2 regions of the Chryseobacterium sp. AG363 genome follow, and region 2 is predicted to be linked to the other one. Evidence: riboswitches for the same ligand, from Rfam matches in the RefSeq annotation. Region 2 holds a riboswitch; the other holds the start of a gene.
What was found. A riboswitch is a leader RNA that binds a small molecule or an ion and turns the genes downstream of it on or off. The one in region 2 is predicted to bind thiamine pyrophosphate.
Positions count from the first base shown of each region.

Region 1: another riboswitch for thiamine pyrophosphate. It lies ahead of pnuC (nicotinamide riboside transporter PnuC); the one in region 2 lies ahead of DEU39_RS20745 (TonB-dependent receptor).

Region 1 is NZ_RAQF01000002.1:804,424-816,292, reverse strand. It holds gene DEU39_RS03640 (glycosyltransferase family 4 protein) at 1-18, shown strand, start outside; gene DEU39_RS03635 (glycosyltransferase family 4 protein) at 20-1,096, shown strand; gene DEU39_RS03630 (DUF1972 domain-containing protein) at 1,223-2,443, shown strand; gene DEU39_RS03625 (glycosyltransferase family 4 protein) at 2,455-3,522, shown strand; gene DEU39_RS03620 (hypothetical protein) at 4,113-5,693, opposite strand; gene DEU39_RS03615 (hypothetical protein) at 6,035-6,259, shown strand; gene DEU39_RS03610 (VOC family protein) at 6,324-6,683, shown strand; gene DEU39_RS03605 (GNAT family N-acetyltransferase) at 6,691-7,107, opposite strand; gene DEU39_RS24640 (GNAT family N-acetyltransferase) at 7,120-7,227, opposite strand; tRNA gene DEU39_RS03600 (tRNA-Ala) at 7,400-7,473, shown strand; gene DEU39_RS03590 (hypothetical protein) at 7,937-8,968, opposite strand; gene pnuC (nicotinamide riboside transporter PnuC) at 8,955-9,551, opposite strand; TPP riboswitch at 9,577-9,683, opposite strand; gene DEU39_RS03580 (PA2169 family four-helix-bundle protein) at 9,805-10,263, shown strand; gene DEU39_RS03575 (DUF4142 domain-containing protein) at 10,386-10,997, opposite strand; gene DEU39_RS03570 (alpha-ketoglutarate-dependent dioxygenase AlkB family protein) at 11,127-11,735, opposite strand.
Region 2 is NZ_RAQF01000006.1:84,833-96,701, reverse strand. It holds gene DEU39_RS20760 (aconitate hydratase) at 1-1,872, opposite strand, end outside; gene DEU39_RS20755 (bifunctional aconitate hydratase 2/2-methylisocitrate dehydratase) at 2,188-4,971, opposite strand; gene DEU39_RS20750 (WG repeat-containing protein) at 5,259-6,029, shown strand; TPP riboswitch at 6,294-6,385, shown strand; gene DEU39_RS20745 (TonB-dependent receptor) at 6,487-8,604, shown strand; gene DEU39_RS20740 (hypothetical protein) at 8,783-9,535, shown strand; gene DEU39_RS20735 (acyl-CoA thioesterase) at 9,523-10,065, shown strand; gene DEU39_RS20730 (GxxExxY protein) at 10,142-10,528, shown strand; gene DEU39_RS20725 (2-hydroxyacid dehydrogenase) at 10,574-11,503, shown strand; gene DEU39_RS20720 (serine hydrolase domain-containing protein) at 11,685-11,869, shown strand, end outside.

The DNA of each region.
Region 1 (11,869 bases), on a different contig from region 2:
ATTTATAATCAAATCTGAAATGAAAAGAATTGTTGCCATCCATTTATTAAATGATTATAGCGGAAGTCCAAAGGTACTGATGCAGTTATTAAAAGCCTGGACAAAAAATAGTATGGAAACCCATCTTTTTACTTCAGGTGGAAGAAAAGGTTTTCTTTCTGATATTTCTAAAGTGAGAAATCATTATTTCTGGTATCGCTTTTCACCCAATCCTGTCACAAGAATATGTAATTTTTTTCTCTGTCAGTTTCTATTAATGATAAAGCTTTTGTTTTTCCTGAAAAGAAAAGATATTCTCTATATCAATACTGTGCTTCCTTTTGGAGCGGCTATTGCCGGAAAAATAAAAGGCTGCAAAGTAATCTATCATATCCACGAAACTTCAATCAAGCCTGCTATTTTTAAGAATTTGCTTTTTGGAATAGCAAAATTTACAGCCCATAAGATTGTTTTTGTTTCAGAATTTCTTTTGAGGCAGGAATCTCTTATCAACAACCAGGTTCTTCTTTACAATGTATTGGAACAGGATTTTGTTGAAAAAGCAGACCAATTTCAAAATCATCAAAATACAGTTCCGGTGGTTTTAATGATCTGCTCTTTAAAAATATACAAAGGGGTAAACGAGTTTTTGCAGCTGGCACAACAAAATTCACAATATATTTTCAAACTGGTAGTCAATGCTTCAGAGCAGGAAATTTTAGATTATTTCAGGATGAAAGAAATTCCAAAAAATCTGAAAATCTATCCTACTCAGGTTGACACTCATATTTTTTACCGTGAGGCTGATTTAGTGGTCAATCTATCTCATCCCGATCTTTGGGTTGAAACATTTGGATTAACTATTCTGGAAGGAATGCGATATCGTCTTCCTGCTATTGTTCCGCCAATTGGCGGCGTTACGGAGCTTGTGAAAAATGGTGAAAATGGTTTTTGGGTTAATTCTAAAAATATAAATGAGCTATCTGAAAAAATAAACTATATATTAAAAGATAGAATTATTTATCAATCTTTCAGTGATGCAGCTTATGCTAAAAGTCTGATGTTCTCGGAGGAGTATTTTGAGAAAGAATCAATCCATATTATTTCCAGTTTATAACAGATTTTCCATTTTTTGGAATTATGCGCAAGTATTTATAAAAGTAAAATACTGATTATCAATAAATTACAACCCGGTTTACTTTTGGAACATGAATAGTTATACTCTTTTTAAATATAACTAATTATGAAAACAAAAGTAGCAATTATCGGAACCGTTGGCTTACCTGCCAATTATGGAGGATTTGAAACTTTAGCTGCTCATCTTGTAGAAGAGCTCTCAGATACCTATGATTTTACAGTATACTGTTCCTCAAAAAAATACCCAGAAAAAGAAAGGAGCGAAAGCTGGAAAGGAGCCAGACTAAAATATATTCCTCTAGACGCCAATGGAGTTCAGAGTATTGCATATGATACATGGTCTATTATTCATTCATTATTTTACTGTGATGTTTTACTGATTTTAGGGGTAGCCGGAGCCTGGCTTCTTCCATTTGTAAAAATGTTTACCAGTAAAAAAATCATTATTTCCATAGATGGTATCGAATGGAAGAGAGATAAATGGTCATTAGCAGCCAAATTATATTTATGGTGGGCAGAAAAACTGGCAGTACAGTTTTCTGATATTGATATTTCTGATAATGAATCTATTCAGGATTATACTTCTTTAAGATATAAAACAATCAGCAGGGTAATAGAATATGGGGCAGACCACACAAAAGTAAATTTGGTTCCCACATCAAAAAATATTGAAGAATATCCTTTTTTACTGGGTGAGTACGCCGTAAAAGTGTGCAGAATAGAACCAGAGAATCACGTTCACACTATTTTAAAAGTATTCAGCGAATTTCCTGGCCGCAAGCTCGTAATGGTTGGTAACTGGAAGAATAGTCAATATGGTGTGGAATTGAAACAGCAATATTCAGATTTCGAAAATATTCATCTTTTAGATCCAATTTATGAGCAAGAGACAATAGATCTTATTCGCGGAAATGCTTCGCTTTATATTCACGGTCATTCTGCAGGAGGCACCAATCCTTCTTTAGTGGAAGCCATGTTTTTAGGACTACCGGTTATCAGCAATGGTGTTTCTTACAACAGAACAACTACAGAAAATCAGGCATTCTATTTTTCAAATGCAGAAGAATTGAAAAATATTTTGGCTCAACTGAAAAATGAAGATCTTCAAAATTGTGCAACCAGGATGAAGCAGATAGCGGAAAGAAGATATATCTGGAAAAAAATCGCAAAAAAATACCATAATCTTATTGAAGAAACATTTACTGCAAAAAACAAAGCAAAAGTATATCCTGTAATTTGTAACCTGGAGAAAAAAATCCTTGAAAAGTACAACTTAGAACATCTGAAAAACATACAGTTATTCAATAATCCCAGTGAACCCATTTAAAACAAAGTACCATGAAAAATTTTATAGAACTATTAATATCGGGAACCCTTGCCTTCATTTTATCAATCTGTATAATCCCCGTAATGAGAATCATTGCCAAAAAAATTAGATTGGTAGATGTTCCCAATACAAGAAAAATACATTACACTCCTACTCCATTAATTGGAGGTCTGGCTATTGGAATGATTATTTTACTATTAATTGAAATTTCCGCAGATAAAGGCTGGAGAATAATACTTCCAATTATTGTAACCTCTTATATTTTACTTCTGGTGGGAACTCTAGATGATAAAACTGATATTAAAGCCATTTATAAACTAATCATTCAAGTTTGTGTAAGTATCATTATAGCGACTTCCGGAATAAGAATTTCATCTTTATACGGATTGTTCGGAATCTATGAAATTAATACATACTTCCAGTATCTGCTCACTGTTTTGGTTATCGTAACAGCAGTTAATGCTTTTAATCTTATAGATGGAGTGGATGGGCTTGCAGGTAGTGTAGCAGGAATAGGATTTGTTTTATTTTTTATTATCATGTTAATAGAAGGCAACTTAGGGCTGGCAAGAGTAGCTATACTTTTTGTTGGAAGTATTATAGCTTTTCTAAAATATAATCTTTCTCAGAAAAATAAAATTTTCTTAGGAAATTCAGGCTCGCTATTTTTAGGATATTTATTGATATGTCTGGGAATTTTCATCACAAAGTTTGATAACAATACAACAACTTTTCCTTATGGAGTATTTTTTATACTTTTTGTATTTACTATTCCCGTAATTGATTCTATACGAGTGTATACTGATAGAATATTAAGAGGAAAATCACCTTTCAAAGCAGATAAAACCCATATCCATCATCTTCTTCTTTTATTAGGTTTTTCTCATAAAAAAATAAGTATTACTTTTATTTTGATTAATGTTCTTACATTTCTCGTTCAGTATGTTTTTTTTAAAAGCTACTCTATTTATTCTTCATTAATCTCCTTTTTTATATTTATAGCTGTTTTCAAAATCATTAAAAGTATTAATCATTTCCTGAGCTGGAAAAAAAGGATAAAAGAATTAGAGTACAACTAAGATTGTTTCATTTATTCACTGTCATTTTTTGGAATCTCTTGTATAAACTCCTCTATCACTAATTATAAAACAAGATGCTGCGAGCACTTTAGTAGAAAACCTTCCTGAGAATAACTAAGGGCAAGTAATAAACAAAGAAAGCAAGGATGCTCTGTTTCTCCGGATGAGCAAAAAGTAATTGGCTTCATCATGATTTATAAAACTTCTAACATCTTTTAAAAGCAGTAAAAGCTAAAAAGTCAATTGAAAACTAACTGTTGTTATACATATTTAAAATCTTACAATAAAATTGCGCAAAATTTTATTGTAGAGAATTACTTATAAAAATGAGCTTTTTAGAGCCCAATCATCAATAAAGTGATTGGATATTATGTAGTTCTACATTGCTTTTGTCTTATAATAAGAGTAGAATACTTTTAAAGACCTTATAAATTTAGAATAAAAAACAATACAAATCCCATCAAATCACTATTTTTTCCTTTGTAGGGAAAAAGTAGTGATTTTAATCCATAAAAAAACTACAAAGAAATAATCCTTGTAGTTTTTTCTGTGTTTTTAGAATCGCTGAACCTTAGCATAAAAGCCGCTATTTAATTTTGGAATTTTACAAAATCCAGATAAAAAGAAGGGTTTCCAGCATTGAATGAGGCCGGAACTACTCCATTTGTTTTACCAGCTAACACAGTGTAGGTTCCTGGTGTAGCAAAATATAATACACGGTTCTGATCTCTTGGAAACATGAATGCAGCAGTGTTTGAGCCACAGTAGCTTCTCCAGACATCTCCAATACCGTTAATATAAAAAAAGTAATCATTACAATCAGAATTGATCGCAACTCCACATCGGAAAAAATACCATCCTTTTGCAGGGATAGTTACCTGAACTCCCGTATTTAATCCTGCAGCTCCAGTTCCGCCTGTATAAGGATTTATTAATGTCCCGGTATATGGTGTCCAATTATTGGCGAACGCTGTAGTAACAGTGGATGACCATGTTGCCAAACCATTGGCATCACTTGTGAGGACATACCCCAACTGCTGAGTACCATCTTTAATTTGAAGAGCACCGTTGGTAGTCCCATTATCAATAATAACTTTTGCATTTGATGCACCCGCGGGCACTGTATTGGTCCCCATTAGGACTTTTCCTGTACCATTAATACTTAAATTGTTTCCCGCCATTGCTATATCTGTAGCTTGTGAGAGGGTTCCTCCCAGTTTTACATCTGTACCTGATAATGTAAGACCATTGCTTGCGGTAATATTGTTATTAATAATCGTTGTTCCTCCGTTTCCATTCCCTCCAGCAAGCTCTGTAACAGTCATAAATCCTATCTGAGGATTCAACTGAGCAGTTCCTGCTCCTCCTAATCGTACTTTTACAGAGGTATCCACTGTAGGTCTGTAAATAGCATAGGCTTCTGGCTGGCCTCCTATTGAAGTGGCAGGATAATTATTTATTGCATCAACAACACCGGTGGTACTGGAGGGAAGAACAGAATTATTTGAAGCATCAACCCATTCATAGACAAAGAAACCTCCAGCTAGTGAGAACTCTGTAGCATGCAGTTGGCAACGGAGAACATAGGTTTTCCCGGCTTTCAAATTAAAAACACCGGCATTATAAGTAATATTATTGGCTGCAATTACAGACCCAAATGTAACGTCCGACCCTGTAGATACTGTTTGAATAGCGTTTGGTTTTACAATAATATAATCTCCTGTAGAAGAACTTCCTTTTGAAAGGATTTCCCATGTAGAAGAAGCTCCTGTAAGCCCGGTATTGATTAATTCTACACTTTGATTTGCTGGTACAAGAACATTGGGATTTCCATTAATAGTCTCTGGAGATGCAGAATTTACTGTAATACTAAAGTTTGTATTATTTTTAATCCTATAAATACGCCCTTTATAATTCCCAGCCCCACTGACTGCGGAAGGGAGATTAAAAACAGCATTGGAAACACCATTATAAGCAACATGGAAATCTGATGAGTTCAAATTATAAGAATTTGTAATAACAGCATTATAATTTGCTGCTAATGATCCATTAATATCCATAGTGGAACCTGGATTTGCAGTATTAATACCAACATTTCCTGCCTGGGCAAAAGCAAAAGTAGAGCTTAAAGCTAATACTGCTATAAATAATTTTGTATAAATTTTAACCATTCATTATTGTTTTACATATCATAATTGATATTATTACGGGGTAAAGGTATGTTAATAGAGATGTAAAAATTCTTCGAATGCCGTGGAAATACATGTACAGGCTTGTGGAAAAATATCCACAAATATTAATATCAAAGAATAGGCTGTATCATATAACAAATCAGACAACCTTAAAAACTAAAGTCCGTTATTCTGGACTTGTAACTGGTATTCTTTTATGACTGGCGTCATAAAGTAATTTTTTATTATTTCACTATATTTGGAATAATAAAACTAACCCCATGAAATAAGCCAACATAAAGACTTGTTAAACTAAAAATGATTAAAGATTACCAAAGATTATGAAAGACTTATTTTCATTAAACGGAAAGAAAAAGGATCATGTGATTACGCACTTAAAAAAAGAGATGTATTCATTGATCGAAAATGATAACTGGATTACAGTTACGGTTAAAAAGTGGTTTCATACAATGATCGTATCCTATTTGATTTGCAATGGTTTAGTTACTTTAACGATTGTAAGAACAAAATTCACTCCATTTTACGAAAAATATACCGTTTTGTAATTATTTCTTTTTGAGAATAGAGTTATAAGATCTTAAATTCTTTATTATTTAAAACAACACTGAAATGAAATTAAAAATATTATCCATCGTTTGGGGCGTTGCGGATTTGAACAGAGCAATTGCATTTTGGTGTGAAGCTTTGCACTACAAAATAAAGAATGAGCCTGATGTTGACTTTGCCATTCTGATACCAAAGGAAGGAGATGGAATGCAGTTATCATTAAAATTAACCAGTTCGGAACAGCCAAAGAGACATCATATGGACCTGATATCTGATAATCAGCGGCAGGAAGTAGAGCGGCTTCTTAGTATTGGGGCTGAAAAGATGCCAGGCTGGAATTACGAAGATGATGCTGACTATGTAGTTCTTCTTGATCCCGAAGGAAATTCATTTTGCGTAGTACAGCAAAACAATGATATCTGAAAGGCATCTATTCTGTAACCCATTCTTCACGAAGAACTGCATAAATAATATCATCAACCCATTTATTTTTCCAGAACAGACTTTTCACAAAATGCCCTTCTTTTCTTAAACCAATTCGTTGCATCAGTTGAAGAGAAGCAGTGTTGTCAGGATCTACGGAAGCTGTAATTCTGTGTTTTTGTAAATCATTAAAAAGAAAATCAATGGTACCTTTTAAAGCCTCAGAAGCATACCCTTTACCCTGAAATGAGGTGTTTAAGGTAATTCCAAGTTCTACCTGTACATTTTCATCTCCAATAAAATGAATTCCGATATCTCCAATGACTGCTTTTGTTTCTTGATCAGTAATCAACAGCTGATACCAGCTTTCAGGTTGGTTGAATTCAGTTGTGTTTCTTTGGATAAAACTTTCCACTTCTTCCAGGGTTTCAGGAATCTAGCCTTGAAATTTATTGGCTTCGGCATCTGAGCGGTAATCGAAAATATCCTGTTTGTCATCAATCGTAATATCCCGAAGAACTAATCTTTTTGTATAGAGTTGCATGATTGTATTATAATTTCAGACAAAAATAGGTTAATTAGGAATTTATTCTAGGGATAATGATGGATTTTTATGGTCATTGAGCCTATTTCCATTAATTTTAATTCAATAAAAATTATAAAATAGTTGCAAATATCATTTAAATACTTACTTTTGTATCGCCTTACAAAAAAACGGGGGATTGGCGCAGTTGGCTAGCGCGTTTGACTGGCAGTCAAAAGGTCACGGGTTCGAATCCCGTATTCTCCACTTAGTGCAATTATAAAATGTATATAATGCACGAAAATATGATAAACCCTACAAAAATTGATTTTTGTAGGTTTTTTTTGTAAAAAGGGATGGTATAGTTTTCAAGATTTTTAGTTCCACTTTTAATAACCTTTAAATGTTGCATTGTGTTAGAGCAAAGTTATGGACTCTTTTTCTATAGAGATGCTTATCAATTAAAGTGGAAAGATATAAAGGAAGGTCATGATGGAGGTCTATGGATTATGAACAGTAGACATAAATCTAATTCACAAATGAATATTTCTCTATTACCGAAGGTTATTGAATTTTTTTTAATTAAAAGAAATCGCAGATATATACGAAATACCAAATAATCTCAATACCCATAAATTTTTATTCTTTTTCTCCAAAATTGTATTTAAAATATTTTGATCTGAAATAGATCAGCATTAGATAAAAAGTTTATTAACAAAGAATTTTCTACTCAAAAAGAAAAGTCCAAATCATCAGCAGAAGGTCTGACATTAGAATGCATCGCAGCTGTAAAATAATCACAGAACACCTGATACACTTCAGAATTAATATCCGTAGCCCGGATTCCCAACTGTGTATAAATAGTAAGGATCTGATGGGATAATCTTTGAACCAGCTCTACTCCATATTGGTGGATTTCGTTTTGATATCCTTCAGAAATATCTTTGTGATCACCGAGTATATTTTCTACTTCTCCGGCAATTTGCAATACTTTTTCCAAATGCTTTTCAACAGACTCTGCGAAACTTTTGAAATGGATCTCAGGACGAATATATTCTGCTTCTTCAATAAAATGAGAAGCCATTCCCAAATAGTTGACCAACAGTGTCAAGTCTGCAAAAATCCGAAAAGGAATAGTGTCCAGAATATCATTGGTGAAAAAAGTATCGTAAACAAAACTATAGTCTTCATTAACGAGCACATTTTCAACAGTGAATGAATAGGTGCCACTGGCCTTCATTCCCACAGATTTCCAGTTGGGAATAACCTCAGCTTGTTCTTTCGAAATAATAAATGATCGAATTATTCCATTGCCATGACCATCCATTAAAGGTTTTCCGTTTTCTGTAATTTTGGCATTCAATGTAAAATGGGTAAGATGAGGTGCACCTGTTGCAAAATTCCATGAACCGTTGATCAGATAGTGGCTGTTGTCTATTTTTTCTGCAGTTCCTCCCACCATTCCGCTGCCACCAAAGCAGGTTTCAGAATGGATAAACAGTAATTGAGCAATTTCAGGCTTGATATTTCTGGAAAAATAATTGGCTCCGGCACAAAGTGTCAGCATCCAGCCAAAGCTTCCATCGGTTTCTGCACAGCCAAATAAGGTGTTAAGTCCTTCTTCAAAACGATAGCCGAGTCCTCCATATTTTTTGGGAACCCATATTTTAAGCAGTTTTTCTTCATGAATATGCTGCATTACTTTATCAGAAATTACAGGGGCTCCATGAAGTTCCCGTCTGATCTCTTTAGTACTCAGCATTAGCTTTCGATTTAATAATTTTTTGCCACTCTATATATCCGGAAATGGCTACTAAAAATAAGAATGACGTCAAAACAGCATAGAGATACAATTCTTTATGAATCATTAAAGGAATAGAAATGATATTACTGACATTGAGTATCACCCAGTTTTCAATTTTCCGTCTCGCCATCAGCCACATTCCCGCCCAGGCAAAAGCACTCACCAGAGAATCCCAGATCGGAACATCCGAGTCTGTAAAATGGGTCAGAAAAGACCAGAATAAGATAAAAGTTCCCAGAACAATTCCTCCCGTAATCCATTTTTCTGTGGTGGTGGTAACAGAGATTTCCATTTCTGATTTCTGCTTTCCGAATTTCCAATATAACCATCCATAGATGCTCATGATCAGATAATAAAGATTTAAGGTAAATTCAGCGTACAGCTTGGAAGTAAGCATCACATACAGCGTAAGCAGAATCCCCGCAATTCCGAAAAGATAGTTGTTGACATTGTTTTTACAGGCCAGTAAAACCTGAATGACTGAAAATAAGACTCCGAACCATTCCGGTAAGGTAATTTGTTTTAAAATGTCCTGCATCATATTAATTATTAGAAATCAAATGATGAGATGATCAGTAAGCAATCCCTACACCGGCATTATCCGGATCAGGTGTGGAAATACATTCCTGGGTATCATCTCAGCCACTGTTTTGTAGCACCCCATTGTTCGGCAAAGGTGCAGCTTTTTGTTGAAAAAAGAAAGGACTTTGGTTTTTTATTTACAGGATATGATCACGATTATAAGGAGTCGATGAGGGAAATTATAATTTTATGGATAACTAAAAATTTATATTATGGACAATCAAGAAATATCAGTACTTAATGACTTACTTCACATTACCAACGACAGAAAGGAAGGCTTTGAAAAAGTTGAGGGAAAAGTATGGGAAATGTATCCGGATGTAAAAGATGAGTACGAACATATGATTTCGCAGTCGAAAATCATGAAAAATGAACTGATCAACCTCATCACAGAAAAGCAAGGCACTCCGGAGGACTCAACGTCCATGGCAGGAGCTGTTCACAGAACTTGGATTGACATTAAAAATTCTTTTACCATGGGAAATCTCATAGAATCTACATTAGAAAATGTGGTATTTGGCGAAAAAGCAGCTATTGAAGCTTATCAAAATGCCCTGGACACAGGTGAGCTCAGCCCAAAAAGTACTGAGATTGTGTCTGAACAGCTTCGTATCCTTAAAGATTCTTACAGACAATTCAAGAAAATTGAAGAATATAAAAAGAAAGAATAATCAAAAAACTCCTCTTAAAAAGAGGAGCTTACTATAATCAAGAACAAAATAATATTTAATCAATTCAAAATTATTAAATATTGTATGCTCATACTTATGATGCAGGTCATAAAAACTCAATATTATTTGACCGCATTTTTAGCTTTTTCCGATTCCTGCAAATGATGTTCAAGTGTCGGAAGGGTTTTCGCTGCGAAAGATTTTAATGAGGCTTCTGTTCCTTCTGACACCTCTTTTTTGAATGCTTCTACATCTTCCTTGTGGTCACTGACCATTAAATCTGTATATTTTTTGTCAAAGTCTTTACCTTTCTTAGCTTTCAGGTCATCATACATCTTCTGCTTTTCGGCATCCAGACTTGTGGGTAAGGTATACCCAATTCCTGATGCCCAATTCTTAAGCTCGTCGTTCGCTTTGGAATGATCGGTTACCATCATTGCTCCCAAAGATTTTACCACTGAGTTTTCAGCGTTTGTTGCGGCCAGTTTTCCCATCATTACCTCCATCAGTCCTCCTATGGCTGCAGCATCTGCAAACTTTTTGTCCTGATCACTGAGAGTACTTTTCTGATCTTTGGTGTCTGACATTTTGGTGGAGTCGCTTACCGTCATCCCGGATTCTGCAGGGGCAGACATTGTGGTACTTTCCTCAGATTGACTCGTGGTTGTCGGTTCGTTTTTTTTGCAGGCCGTTAAAGCAGCTAATGCAAAAATTGTTACTACAAGATTTTTCATAATAATAAATTTTAAGTGGTGATATTAATGAAGTCAAACAATGACTTTGTTTATAAATGCAACAATTTATCTGCCAAAAACCGATTACAACACTTCTAACCTAATCATAAAACATTATGAATAAATACCTTACAACTTATTAACCAACCGGAATGTAAGATTAATACGCTCCTTCATAGCGGTTAGAGACTTGGCAATACGATGTTCCCAGTTTTCCTGAAGGTCTCCTTTCATAATCAATAATGATCCGTGAGGAAGAGGCAGGCTGTATTTACTCTGATGATGGTCTTTTTTCCTGAAATCAAAATTTCTGGTTTGCCCCAGACTTACTGACGCAATCACCGGACGTTTCCCATATCTGCTTTCCTTATCCCGATGCCAGGCAACAGAATCGTTATGATCTCTGTAAAGGTTCAACAATACGGAATTGAATTGATAGCCAAATGTTTCTTCTATTCTTTGTTTTAAAGAAAACAGTTCCGGTGTCCAATGATGGGCATCCAGTTCATTGTCTGAAGGATAGGCATTTTTCTCATCTCCATACCAGGCGGTTAAGCGAGGTGTGAGAACCATCTTATCATACATTTTCTGGGTACGTTGTTTCCAGGGAGCTGTTTCAAGCAGATGAATTTTAAGGCGGTCAGCTTCTTCCTGATTCAGGAAATGTTCTCTGTATTCCAGAAGGTCTTTTGGAAATTCGTACAGATCTGCTGAGTCGAACAGGCTAAGTTGGGTCATTTTTAAACTTTATAAATGGTAGAATACAGTTTTCTTTTACAGTATAAGAGTTTTGTTATTCAATTACAGTTCATTTTAAAAAACTAAATTGATACAAATTATATCCACAAATATACTACAACTGATACAAAATC
Region 2 (11,869 bases):
AGCTCTTTGTACAGCCGGAACTTCACCGTATTCACCGGTTAATTCATTTTTAACTTTATTGGTTTCCATGTTGTAAGCATTCACTGCTCCAATCAACATGTTGTTTGAAATATTATCCAGGTGACCTCTGTATTTCAGCCATGGTCCAGCCATAGAAATGTGGTCGGTAGTACATTTTCCGAAAGCTTTGATCAATACTCTTGCTCCGGTAATGTTTTTACCATCCCATGCAGGGAATTCTTCCAATAACTGAAGTCTGTCTGAAGTTGGGCTTACATTAACAACAACGCTTGAGCCATCTTCTGATGGTGCCTGATATCCGTTATCATCTACAGCAAATCCTTTTGAAGGAAGTTCGAAACCTCTAGGCTCGTTAAGTTTTACCTGTTCGCCAGCTTCGTTCGTTAAAGTATCAGTAATCGGGTTAAAGTCCAGTCTTCCTGAGATCGCTACAGCAGCTACCATTTCAGGAGAAGCTACAAATGCGTGGGTGTTTGGGTTACCGTCAGCTCTTTTTGCAAAGTTTCTGTTGAAAGAATGGATAATAGAGTTTTTCTCTCCTTTTTCCGCACCTTCTCTGTCCCATTGTCCGATACATGGTCCACAAGCGTTGGTAAAGATTCTTGCGTTTTCAAATTTTCTGAAAGAATCTAAGAATCCGTCTCTTTCCGCTGTAAATTTCACCTGCTCAGAACCAGGGTTGATTCCTAAGATTGCTTTAGGTTTTACCCCTTTTGACACTGCATCCTCTACAATGGATGCAGCTCTTGATAAATCTTCATAAGAAGAGTTGGTACAAGAACCGATAAGCGCCCATTCCACTTCTAACGGCCATCCGTTAGCTTCAGCTTTAGCTCTGAATTCAGCAACAGGAGTCGCTAAGTCCGGAGTGAAAGGTCCGTTTAAGTGAGGAGTCAGTTCAGAAAGGTTGATTTCTATTAATTGATCGAAATATTGTTCAGGGTTAGCATATACTTCAGCATCACCTGTTAAGTGCTCTGCAATTTTATCAGCGGCATCTACTACGTCCTGTCTTCCTGTAGCGGAAAGATATCTTCTCATAGAATCATCATATCCGAAAGTAGACGTGGTAGCCCCGATTTCAGCACCCATGTTACAGATCGTACCTTTACCCGTTGCGGAAAGAGATTCTGCACCTTCACCGAAATATTCCACGATACAGCCTGTACCTCCCTTTACGGTAAGAATTCCGGCAACTTTTAAGATCACGTCTTTTGCAGAAGTCCATCCATTCATTTTACCGGTTAATTTTACCCCGATAAGTTTAGGCATTTTAAGCTCCCAGGCCATTCCTGCCATTACGTCTACTGCATCAGCACCTCCTACACCAATAGCTACCATTCCCAATCCGCCGGCGTTTACCGTATGCGAGTCGGTACCAATCATCATTCCTCCAGGGAAGGCATAATTTTCCAGTACAACCTGGTGAATGATACCTGCTCCCGGTTTCCAGAATCCGATTCCGTATTTATCACATACAGAGCTTAAGAAGTTGAATACTTCGGAGTTTTTGTTGATCCCTTCCTGTAAGTCTTTATCAGCACCTACTTTAGCCTGGATAAGGTGATCCGCGTGAGCAGTAGAAGGAACAGCCACTTTAGCTTTTCCTGCCTGCATAAACTGTAAAAGTGCCATCTGTGCGGTAGCATCCTGCATCGCTACTCTGTCCGGTGCAAAGTCCACATAAGAGTTTCCTCGTTCATACGCTTGTGTAGCATTTCCTTCCCAAAGGTGGGTGTAAAGGATTTTTTCTGAAAGGGTAAGAGGTTTTCCCACGATTTGTCTTGCTGCTGCAATTCTTTCAGGGTAACGTTCGTACACCTTTTTGATCATATCAATATCAAAAGTCATATCGTATTTTAGTTTTGTTCTTGTTCCGTTAATGCTTCTTTTCCCTGTGTTGAAAAAGAAAATCACTTATCTATGCATCAAAAAACGTTCCTATAATCCATAAACAGGGTGTTTTTGATTCTGAAATCAATAGATTTTATAACTTTCAATTTAAGAAAAATTAGAATTTATTTTCCAGCTTTTATCGAAAAAAAAACGTAATTATCTTAAAATAGAAACGTTCTAAACAAAAAATTGGAAGATTTTAAATCCTTAAGGACTAAAATCTTCCAATAATATAGTTATTCAGTAGTCTTGCGACTTATTATCAATCTCTTAGTGAGCGCTTGTACTTGTTAATTCTTTAATAGAAGGAACGAAAGTAGTAAGGTCGATTCCTTCCACTGCAGCTTTGTACTCATCAATGCTAGGAATTCTTCCGATAATCGCAGAAAGAACAACAACCGGAGTTGAAGCAAGCAGAGATTCTCCTTTTTTACGTTCAGAATCTTCCACTACTCTTCCCTGGAAAAGACGGGTAGATGTTGCTAAAACAGTATCTCCTTTAGCTGCTTTTTCCTGGTTACCCATACAAAGGTTACATCCAGGACGCTCAAGGTACATTACGTTTTTATATTCAACACGGGCCTCTCCTTTTGGAGCGTTATCATCAAATTCAAAAGCTGAATATTTTTCTAATAATTCCCAGTCTCCTTCTGCCTTTAATTCATCAATGATGTTGTAAGTAGGGGCTGCTACTACAAGAGGAGCACTGAATTCTACCTTACCTTGTTGCTTTTCAATGTTTCTAAGCATTTGAGAAACAATCTTAAGGTCTCCTTTGTGAACCATACAAGATCCTACGAAACCAAGGTCTACTTTTTTCTCACCACCATAGTAAGAAAGATCTCTGATGGTATCGTGAGTATATCTCTTGGATACATCATCATTGTTTACATCCGGGTCAGCAATCATTGGCTCGACAATTACGTCAAGATCTACAACTACTTCAGCGTAATATTTAGCATTTGAATCCGGAGTTAAAGCAGGTTTTTCTCCTGATCTGATCTCTTCAATTCTCTTATTTGCTTTGTCAATTAATCCCTGAAGAACTTTGTTGTGGTTATCCATACCCTTATCGATCATGATCTGGATTCTGCCTTTTGCAATTTCCAGTGATTCGATCAAAGTATTATCTTCAGAAATGTTGATAGAAGCTTTTGCTTTCATTTCAGCAGTCCAGTCTGTAAAGGTAAATGCCTGGTCAGCAGGAAGTGTTCCGATGTGAACTTCAATGATTCTACCCTGGAATACGTTTTCTCCTCCAAACTGCTTCAACATCTGAGCCTGTGTAGCATGAACCACATCACGGAAATCCATGTGTTCTTTCATGTTTCCTTTGAAGGTTACTTTTACAGATTCCGGAATTGGCATTGATGCTTCACCTGTAGCCAAAGCAAGAGCCACAGTTCCTGAGTCTGCTCCGAAAGCTACTCCTTTGGACATTCTTGTGTGAGAGTCACCACCAATGATGATGGCCCACTCGTCAACAGTGATGTCATTAAGAACTTTGTGGATAACGTCAGTCATGGCGTGGTATTCACCTTTCGGGTCACGGGCTGTAATCAGTCCAAACTCGTTCATGAATTTCATCAGCTTAGGAATGTTAGCCTGAGCTTTTTTATCCCAAACCGAAGCGGTGTGACATCCCGACTGGTAAGCTCCGTCTACAGTAGGAGAGATTACAGTTGCGGCCATAGATTCAAGCTCCTGAGCAGTCATAAGCCCTGTGGTATCCTGTGAACCTACAATATTCACTTTGACACGAACGTCTGATCCGGCGTGCAGAACTTTTCCTGGGGTAGTTCCCACAGCATTTCTGTTGAAAATCTTTTCTACAGCAGTAAGTCCCTGTCCTTCATGAGAAATTTCTTTTGAAGGAGCAAAAACCGTCGGCGCTTCAATACCTAAAACCTGAGCAGCAAATGTCTGTAGTTTTTTACCAAATACGACCGCGTAAGATCCTCCTGCTCTGATGAATTCCATCTTTTGCGGAGTGAAAGATTTGGTAAGGTCGATCAGTTCCTGGTCGCCGTTATATAATTTCTTTTCTTTTGTATTGATTGTTAAAACAGTTCCTGTTGCTACTGAATATGCTTCTTCAAGAACAATGTCACCGTTTTCATTACGAACCGGGTTTCCGTTTTCGTCAACTTTCTTTACCCAGTTTTTAAGGTCAATACCGATACCTCCGGTAACGTCTACTGTGGTAAGGAAGATCGGAGAAATACCGTTTGTTCCTCCTACAATAGGAGCAATGTTAACGAATGGTACATATGGGCTGGCCTGTTTTCCTGTCCAAAGAGCCACGTTGTTTACTCCGGACATTCTGGATGATCCAACACCCATTGTTCCTTTTTCAGCGATCAGCATAACGCTTGCATCAGGATGCTTTGCCTGTAAAGCTTTGATTTCTTCCTGAGCTTCAGGAGTGATCATACATTTTCCATGAAGTTCACGGTCTGATCTTGAGTGAGCCTGATTACCCGGAGAAAGTAAATCTGTAGAAATATCTCCTTCACCAGCAATATAAGTAACTACTTTAATTTCTTCAGCAACTTCAGGAAGTTTAGTGAAGAATTCAGCTTTTGCGTAGCTTTCAAGGATTTCTTTTGCAATTTCGTTTCCGCTGTTGAATGCTTCTTTCAGACGGTTCGTATCTGCTTCATAAAGGAAAACCTGAGTTTTAAGAACGTTGGCAGCTTCTTTGGCAATAGCTGCATCATTACCTAAAGCAAGGTCCAGCAGCACCTCAATAGAAGGTCCGCCTTTCATATGAGATAATAATTCAAAGGCAAATGCCGGGGAAATTTCTTCTACTACGGATTCACCCAGAATAATTTCTTTTAAAAATTTTGCTTTTACTCCCGCTGCACTTGTTGTTCCGGGTAGTGTGTTATAAATGAAAAATTTAAGAGAGTCCGGTCGGTCAGCATTACCTGAATCTTTAATTTGTGCAATGATTTCGCTTAGTAATTCAGCACCATCAATTGGCTTTGGATGAAGCCCCTGGGTTTTTCTTTCTTCAATCTCTTTGATGTAATCCTTATAAATACTCATAATAGAAGGTCTTTCAAAATTAAAGGTAGGCCTGCTTTTTCTTTACCGGGGTGTATAAATACAATTAATGACATTTTGAGTTCTCGCATTTTGATGCAACATTAACCGAATAAAGTCAGCATAATCTACACTTTTTCAAAAGTTTTTTAAAATTATCAAACATTTCAAAATGTTCCCAAAATTACGAAATTTTACAATTTTATAAGAATGAAATTATTTAGATTCTTTATAAATATGAATTTTATAATATCTATTTTTGGTCGTATTTTTGTAATCAAATGGAGAATATGAAAAATATCCTGAATGTTTTATGTGTTTTTATTTCGATTTTCGTTTTCTCACAGACCCGATCTGTGAAGAAAATCCCTGCGAAGAAAGGACCGAAAACCACGGCTAAAAAAGCAGCTTCAGCCAGCAAACCTAATGCTGACCTGGTGGTGATCAACAAAGATCTTCCTGTTTTGATTCCTAAGAAAAAAGGAGATCAGTTCGGGTATGTCAATCAGAACGGGAAATTTATTATCCAGCCGGAATATCATATTGCCGTATTTTTTTATGAAGACTGCAACCTTCTGAATTCTCCTAATGAAAAAGTGAGAAAATTTGGAACAAAAGACTATGCTACGGTGGAGAAAAATATGATTTCTTACCGTATAGATAAGTCCGGGAAGAGAGTCTATCAGTTTAAAGATACCGATTTTGGAAAATGTAAATTTGAAGAATATAAACAACAGTTATTCCAGGCTTATATCCTTAATGGTTTTTACGGAATCATTGAAAAATCAAAATTTGTAAATGCCGCAGATTACAGACAATATCAGATCTATCCTCAATATCAGTATCTGTTCATTCTTGAAGGGGATGATGTAGCTAATCCAATGATTGTTGCTTCCAATAATGATAAATTTGGAATCATTGATGTTAACAATAAAGTTATTATTCCGTTTGAATATTCCAATATTAAAAGAAACTTCAGCTGGAAACTCGGTAAGATGTTTGAAGTGACAAAAGACGGCTCGAATTACTACTATATCGATGCCAACAACAAAACTTACTAAATAATTATAAATGATGAATGATGAATGATGAATGATGAATGATGAATGATGAATGATGAATGATGAATGATGAATGATGAATGATGAATGATGAATGATAAATGATAAATGATGAATGATAAATGATGAATGATTCATTTGATAACTCCTATTTTTCATAGTGTTTTTTCCATTCTGTAACTATTTATTTACCACGTAATCTGATATTCAGAAGCCCACATCTCGTAACCCGATCGCAGTTCATATATTTTTTGTAATTTTGCGGCTGAAATAAAGGGGTGCTTTAACAGGCTGAGATTATACCCAATGAACCTGGAACAGGTAATGCTGTTTAGGGAATTGAAAATGTACCAATGAAACAGTATAACAATATACCAATTGCTAGACTGTTAAATTAATAAAATTGTTACATTATTGCTCAACCCCTTTTATTCATTAAATATTAAAGATTTATAGAATGAAAGGATTATTTTTTTTAGGGCTTAGTGTAGGCTCAGTAGCTTTTATACAGGCTCAGAATAAAGATTCCCTAAAGGTGAGGGAAATTGAAGCAGTCAACTTTACCAAAAGGCTTCCGGTAGCAAAGGAAATCATCAATGTACAGAAAGATCTGGACAGTAAGAATCTGGGACAGGATCTTCCTATTCTTTTGAAAAATCAAACTTCCATTATTTCGACGTCAGATGCCGGAAACGGAGTAGGATATACCGGTTTCAGAATCCGTGGTGTTTCAGGAAGTGCCATCAATGTTATGATGAACGGTGTTCCATACAACGACTCTGAAAGTCAGGGAACCTTTTTTGTCAACGTTCCGGATTTGACAAGTTCTGCCTCACAGATTGTCATTCAGAGAGGAGTAGGAACTTCCAATAACGGGGTTTCTGCCTTCGGAGCAAGTATTAACGTACTTTCTAAGGATCCTGAAGAGAAATTTTATTTTAAAACGGATGACAGCTACGGATCATTTAATACTTATAAATATTCAGCAGAAATTGGCTCAGGGAAATTCTGGAAAAACCGACTTTCTGTGATGGGAAGATATACTCATATTCATTCTGACGGATACATCGACAGAGCTTCATCCAACTTACATTCTTATAATTTCACTGCCTTATTTGAAGAAGGAAATACGAAATTACGTTTAATGGCTTTTGGTGGAAAAGAGAAAACGTATCAGGCATGGAACGGGATTGATCGTAAAACCTGGGAGACTGATCCCAAATTCAATATTTCAGGGGCCATTTATGATGCCAACTGGGAGAATATTGTAAGTTTCTATGATAATGAAACGGATAACTACAGACAGAATCATTATCAGTTGCTGTGGGAACAGAAATTCAGCGACCGCTGGAATCTGGAAACCACGTTCCACTATACAAAAGGAAAGGGATATTATGAAAACTACAAGCAGGGAGATCCTTTTTCAAGATATAACCTTCCCAATATAACAGAAGGAGGAGAAACGATAAAAGCTTCAGACTTTATCAGAAAAAAATGGCTGAATAACGATTTCTACGGAATGGTTTCTACATTGTACGGAAAGTTTGAAAATTTAGATTTGAACTTTGGTGCTGTGGTCAATCAGTATTACGGAAGACACTATGGAAATGTAACAGGAGTATTTTTTCCTCAGATTGATGAAAGCGAATATTACAGAAATCGCTCTGTAAAGAATGAGGTGTCTGGTTTTGCAAAAGCTTTATTAAGATTGAATAATTTTGAATTCTTTGGTGATTTGCAGCTCAGAAAAATAAATTACAACACAAAGATTCTGACGGCTGGTGATGGTGAAGGAGCAGATTTAAGTAAAAACTGGCTGTTTTTTAATCCAAAAGCTGGAGTAAATTACAGAATTGACGGAGGTAAAATATTCCTTTCTTACGCCCACGCCCATCGTGAACCCAACAGAGACGATCTGATGGTTAATAATGATGTAAAAGCAGAAAAGCTTCACGATATTGAAGCCGGTTTTGAAAAACAGTTCGGAATCGTTTCTTTTACTGCGAATGTGTATTATATGTATTATGTGAACCAATTGGTTCTGAACGGAGAACTGAATAACGTAGGGGCATTTATCAGAACAAATTCAGGGAAGAGCTACAGAAGAGGTATTGAGGTTGGTGCTTTGGCAAAACTATCCAAACAATGGGAGGTTTCCGGTAACGTAACATTAAGCCAGAACAGAAATCAGGATTTTAATATTCAGAATGGTGATGTTCCTAAAAGCCTTGGAAATACTCAGATTTCATTTTCTCCAAATGTTATAGCCAATTTAGGCTTGAAATTCAATCCTACAAAAAATTTCCAGTTTGCTTTAATGAATCAGTATGTAGGAAAACAATATCTGGATAATACCGAAGATGCCAATCTGCAGCTTAAAGATTATTTCCTTACAGATTTCAATGCTCAGTACCAGTTTAAAATTGCCAATAATGAAATTGCATTGAAGTTATTGGTGAATAACCTGTTCAATAAGAAATATGTGAATAACGGATCTGTTTATGATGGGCAGCCTTATTATTTTTCTCAGGCAGGAACGAATTTTATGTTTGGAGTGAGCTGGAAAATTCAGTAATTGACAAATCGGCCTTTTTGCTTTTTAACAGTTTTGACCTTTTTAAGCTTAAAAAAAGCAGTTTGAATAACAGTATATCTGTTTTACTACAGAATAAGTAAAAGACTGTTTCGGCAGTCTTTTTTATATCCATTAAATATTACAAAAAGTCCCGAAAAAGTTATAAATTTGCTGCCAAATGAATATTTCAGCATATATTTTAGAATACTTAAAACAATTTGGAACTGCCACAGTTCCAGGCTTTGGGGTGTTTTCACTGAAAAATTCTAAGGCAATTATTAATTCTGAAAACGGAAGCATTCTGCCTCCGGCCAGTCAGATTGAGTTTACAATAGATTACGAAGTACAGACTGAAGATCTTGCTGCTTTTATTGCAGAACAAAAACAAATGTCTCTGGAAGCTTCAAAAAGTGATCTTAAAATTCAGACTGATTTTTGGAAGAAAAAACTTCAGGCCGAACAGGTTCTTGAAATTCAAAACCTTGGAACAGTCTTCATTGAAGAAGGACACACTCATTTCAAGGGAAAAAGAATAGAATCCGGACGTCCGGACTTTTACGGATTGGAAGAAATCAGATTCTCAGATATCAATAACGGGGAAAAAGTGAATACCACAGTGAATCGCGAAAAGGATTTTAAATTCAAAAAAACAATTCTTTGGATTTTCCTTCTGGTTATTCCGGTTCTTGGGATTTTATACCTGGCGTTTAGCCAACAGGAACTTCTTTTTGGAAAAAAATCTTTCAATAATGTTTCTGTACAGACTTCCACCCATAGAATTGTAAAAGATACGGTGAAAGTAATGGTACATACCCCGGAAACATCCGTTTCAGATTCTTTGAAAAAAGATTCATTAGTAAAACCCGCCGGAAAAGTAAAACAATCTGCCCCGGCTGTCTCAAACAACACTAAGACTAGATGGCAAAAATAAAAAAAGCGTCAGAATCTCTGACTATTATGACCAATATCGTTCTTCCGAACGAAACCAATTCTCTAAGAAACCTTTTCGGTGGTGAACTTTTAGCAAAAATGGACCGTTGTGCGTCTATTTCTGCAGCAAGACACTGCGAAAGAAGAGTAGTTACAGCTTCTGTAAACCACGTATCTTTCAACCATCCGATTCCGGAAGGAGGAGTTGTGGTGCTTGAATCTAAAGTTTCCAGAGCATTTTCCACTTCCATGGAAGTGTATGTAGATGTATGGTTGGATGATCCTATCAATCAGAAAAAAGTTCATACGAATGCCGGGATTTATACTTTCGTTGCAGTAGATGAATTCAACCGTCCAATTCCTATTCCGGAAATGATTCCTGAAACAGAGGAAGAAAAAGAAAGATTTGCCGCAGCATTCCGTAGAAAAGAACTTTCATTGATCCTTTCCGGAAGAATGAAGCCTTTGGAGTCTGTAGAGCTTAAAAAACTATTCCAGGAACCGCAGGAGTCTAAGAAAGACAAGAAATAAAACACAAAAAACACAAATGACTGGCACAAATTTTCACAAATGGTTTGTGCTCAGTCAGATGAAAAAAATAAGCAAAATGGATATTTCAGAAAATGATATATCAAAAATAGTCTACGAAGCAGGGTATACAGTTCATAAGTCTTTAGGACCTGGACTTTTGGAAAGTGCTTATGAAGAATGCCTGTTTTATGAATTAAGTAAACATGATATTCTTGTAGAAAGACAAAAACCGATGCCATTAATTTATGATGAAGTTAAAATGGATGTTGGTTATAGACTTGACTTTTTGATTGAGGAAAAATTTGTGCTGGAAATAAAATCTATAGAATCATTACAGGATATTCATTTAGCGCAAATACTTACCTACCTTCGCCTCAGTAATTGTAAACTTGGGATGTTGATCAACTTCAATACACTTCAGTTTAAAAATGGTGTTAAGAGAGTAATTAACGGTACTTTATAATTTGTGCTATTTGTGAAATAAATTAGTGTCATTTGTGTTTAAACTATGAAAATACTTCTTTTAGATAAAAACCATCCTCTCATCACTGAACAGCTTTTGGCTCAGAATTTTATTTTAGAAGAGGATTTTACATCGTCTTATGATGAGGTTTGTGATAAAATTGAGAAATATGACGGAATTATTATCAGAAGCCGTATTCCACTAGACAAAAACTTTCTGGAAAAAGGGAAGAACCTGAAGTTCATTGCCAGAGTAGGAGCCGGAATGGAAAATATTGATATTCCTGTTGCAGAAAAACTGGGAATTCAATTGATCAATTCTCCTGAAGGAAACAGAGATTCTGTGGCTGAGCATGTAGTGGGAATGCTTCTGGTGATCATGAACAGACTTTTTATTGCTTCTCAGGAAGTGAAAAACGGGATCTGGAAACGTGAAGAAAACAGAGGAGATGAGCTGTTGGGGAAAACAGTAGGATTAATTGGATATGGTAATATGGGAAAAGCTACTGCGAAAAGACTTTCAGGATTCGGATGTAAGGTGATTTTCCATGATATTCTTCCTGATCTTTCTGATGAATATGCAGTACAGGTTTCATTGGATGAATTGAAGCAGTCTGCAGAGATTGTGAGCTTACACATTCCTTTAACTGCGGAAACCCATTATCTTATAGATGAAACATTCATTGCAGAAATGAAAAAGGAGTTTTATTTTGTGAATACTGCAAGAGGAAAGAATGTTGAAACTAAAAGTTTAGTACAAGCATTGAAATCAGGAAAAGTGAAAGGTGCTTGTCTGGATGTTTTGGAATATGAAAAGTCTTCTTTTGAGAACATTGAATCAGAAAATGAAGATCTGAAATATCTTCTTGAATCAGAGAAAGCTATTGTCACACCCCATATTGCCGGATGGACCCATCAAAGTAAAGAAAAACTGGCTCAGTTTATTGTAGATAAAATTGTGGCTTCACATTGTTAAGATATTTAAAAAAATAAAATATAAAAGGCGGATATACAAAAAGTAAATCCGCCTTTTATGATGATTTTACCCTTTAACATTTTACTTTTCTACTTCACTTATGTTAAATAATTCATAATATCCACCTCATATTTATTATTTATTTTGAGTTTTATTAAATTGCCGCTCATTTTTGAATCACATGACGACGCGTAATTTTGTACTTATTTTAACTGTTCTATTATCAATATTTTCCTGTAAAAAAAAGTCTGAAGCCAAAGAAGTTTCGGCTGAAAATACAACCAATCTGCCCAACTATGGAAATGTAGATCTGAGTGATATTTTTACAAAGGGTGACGGACAGCTTTTGAACAGACAAACTACCGT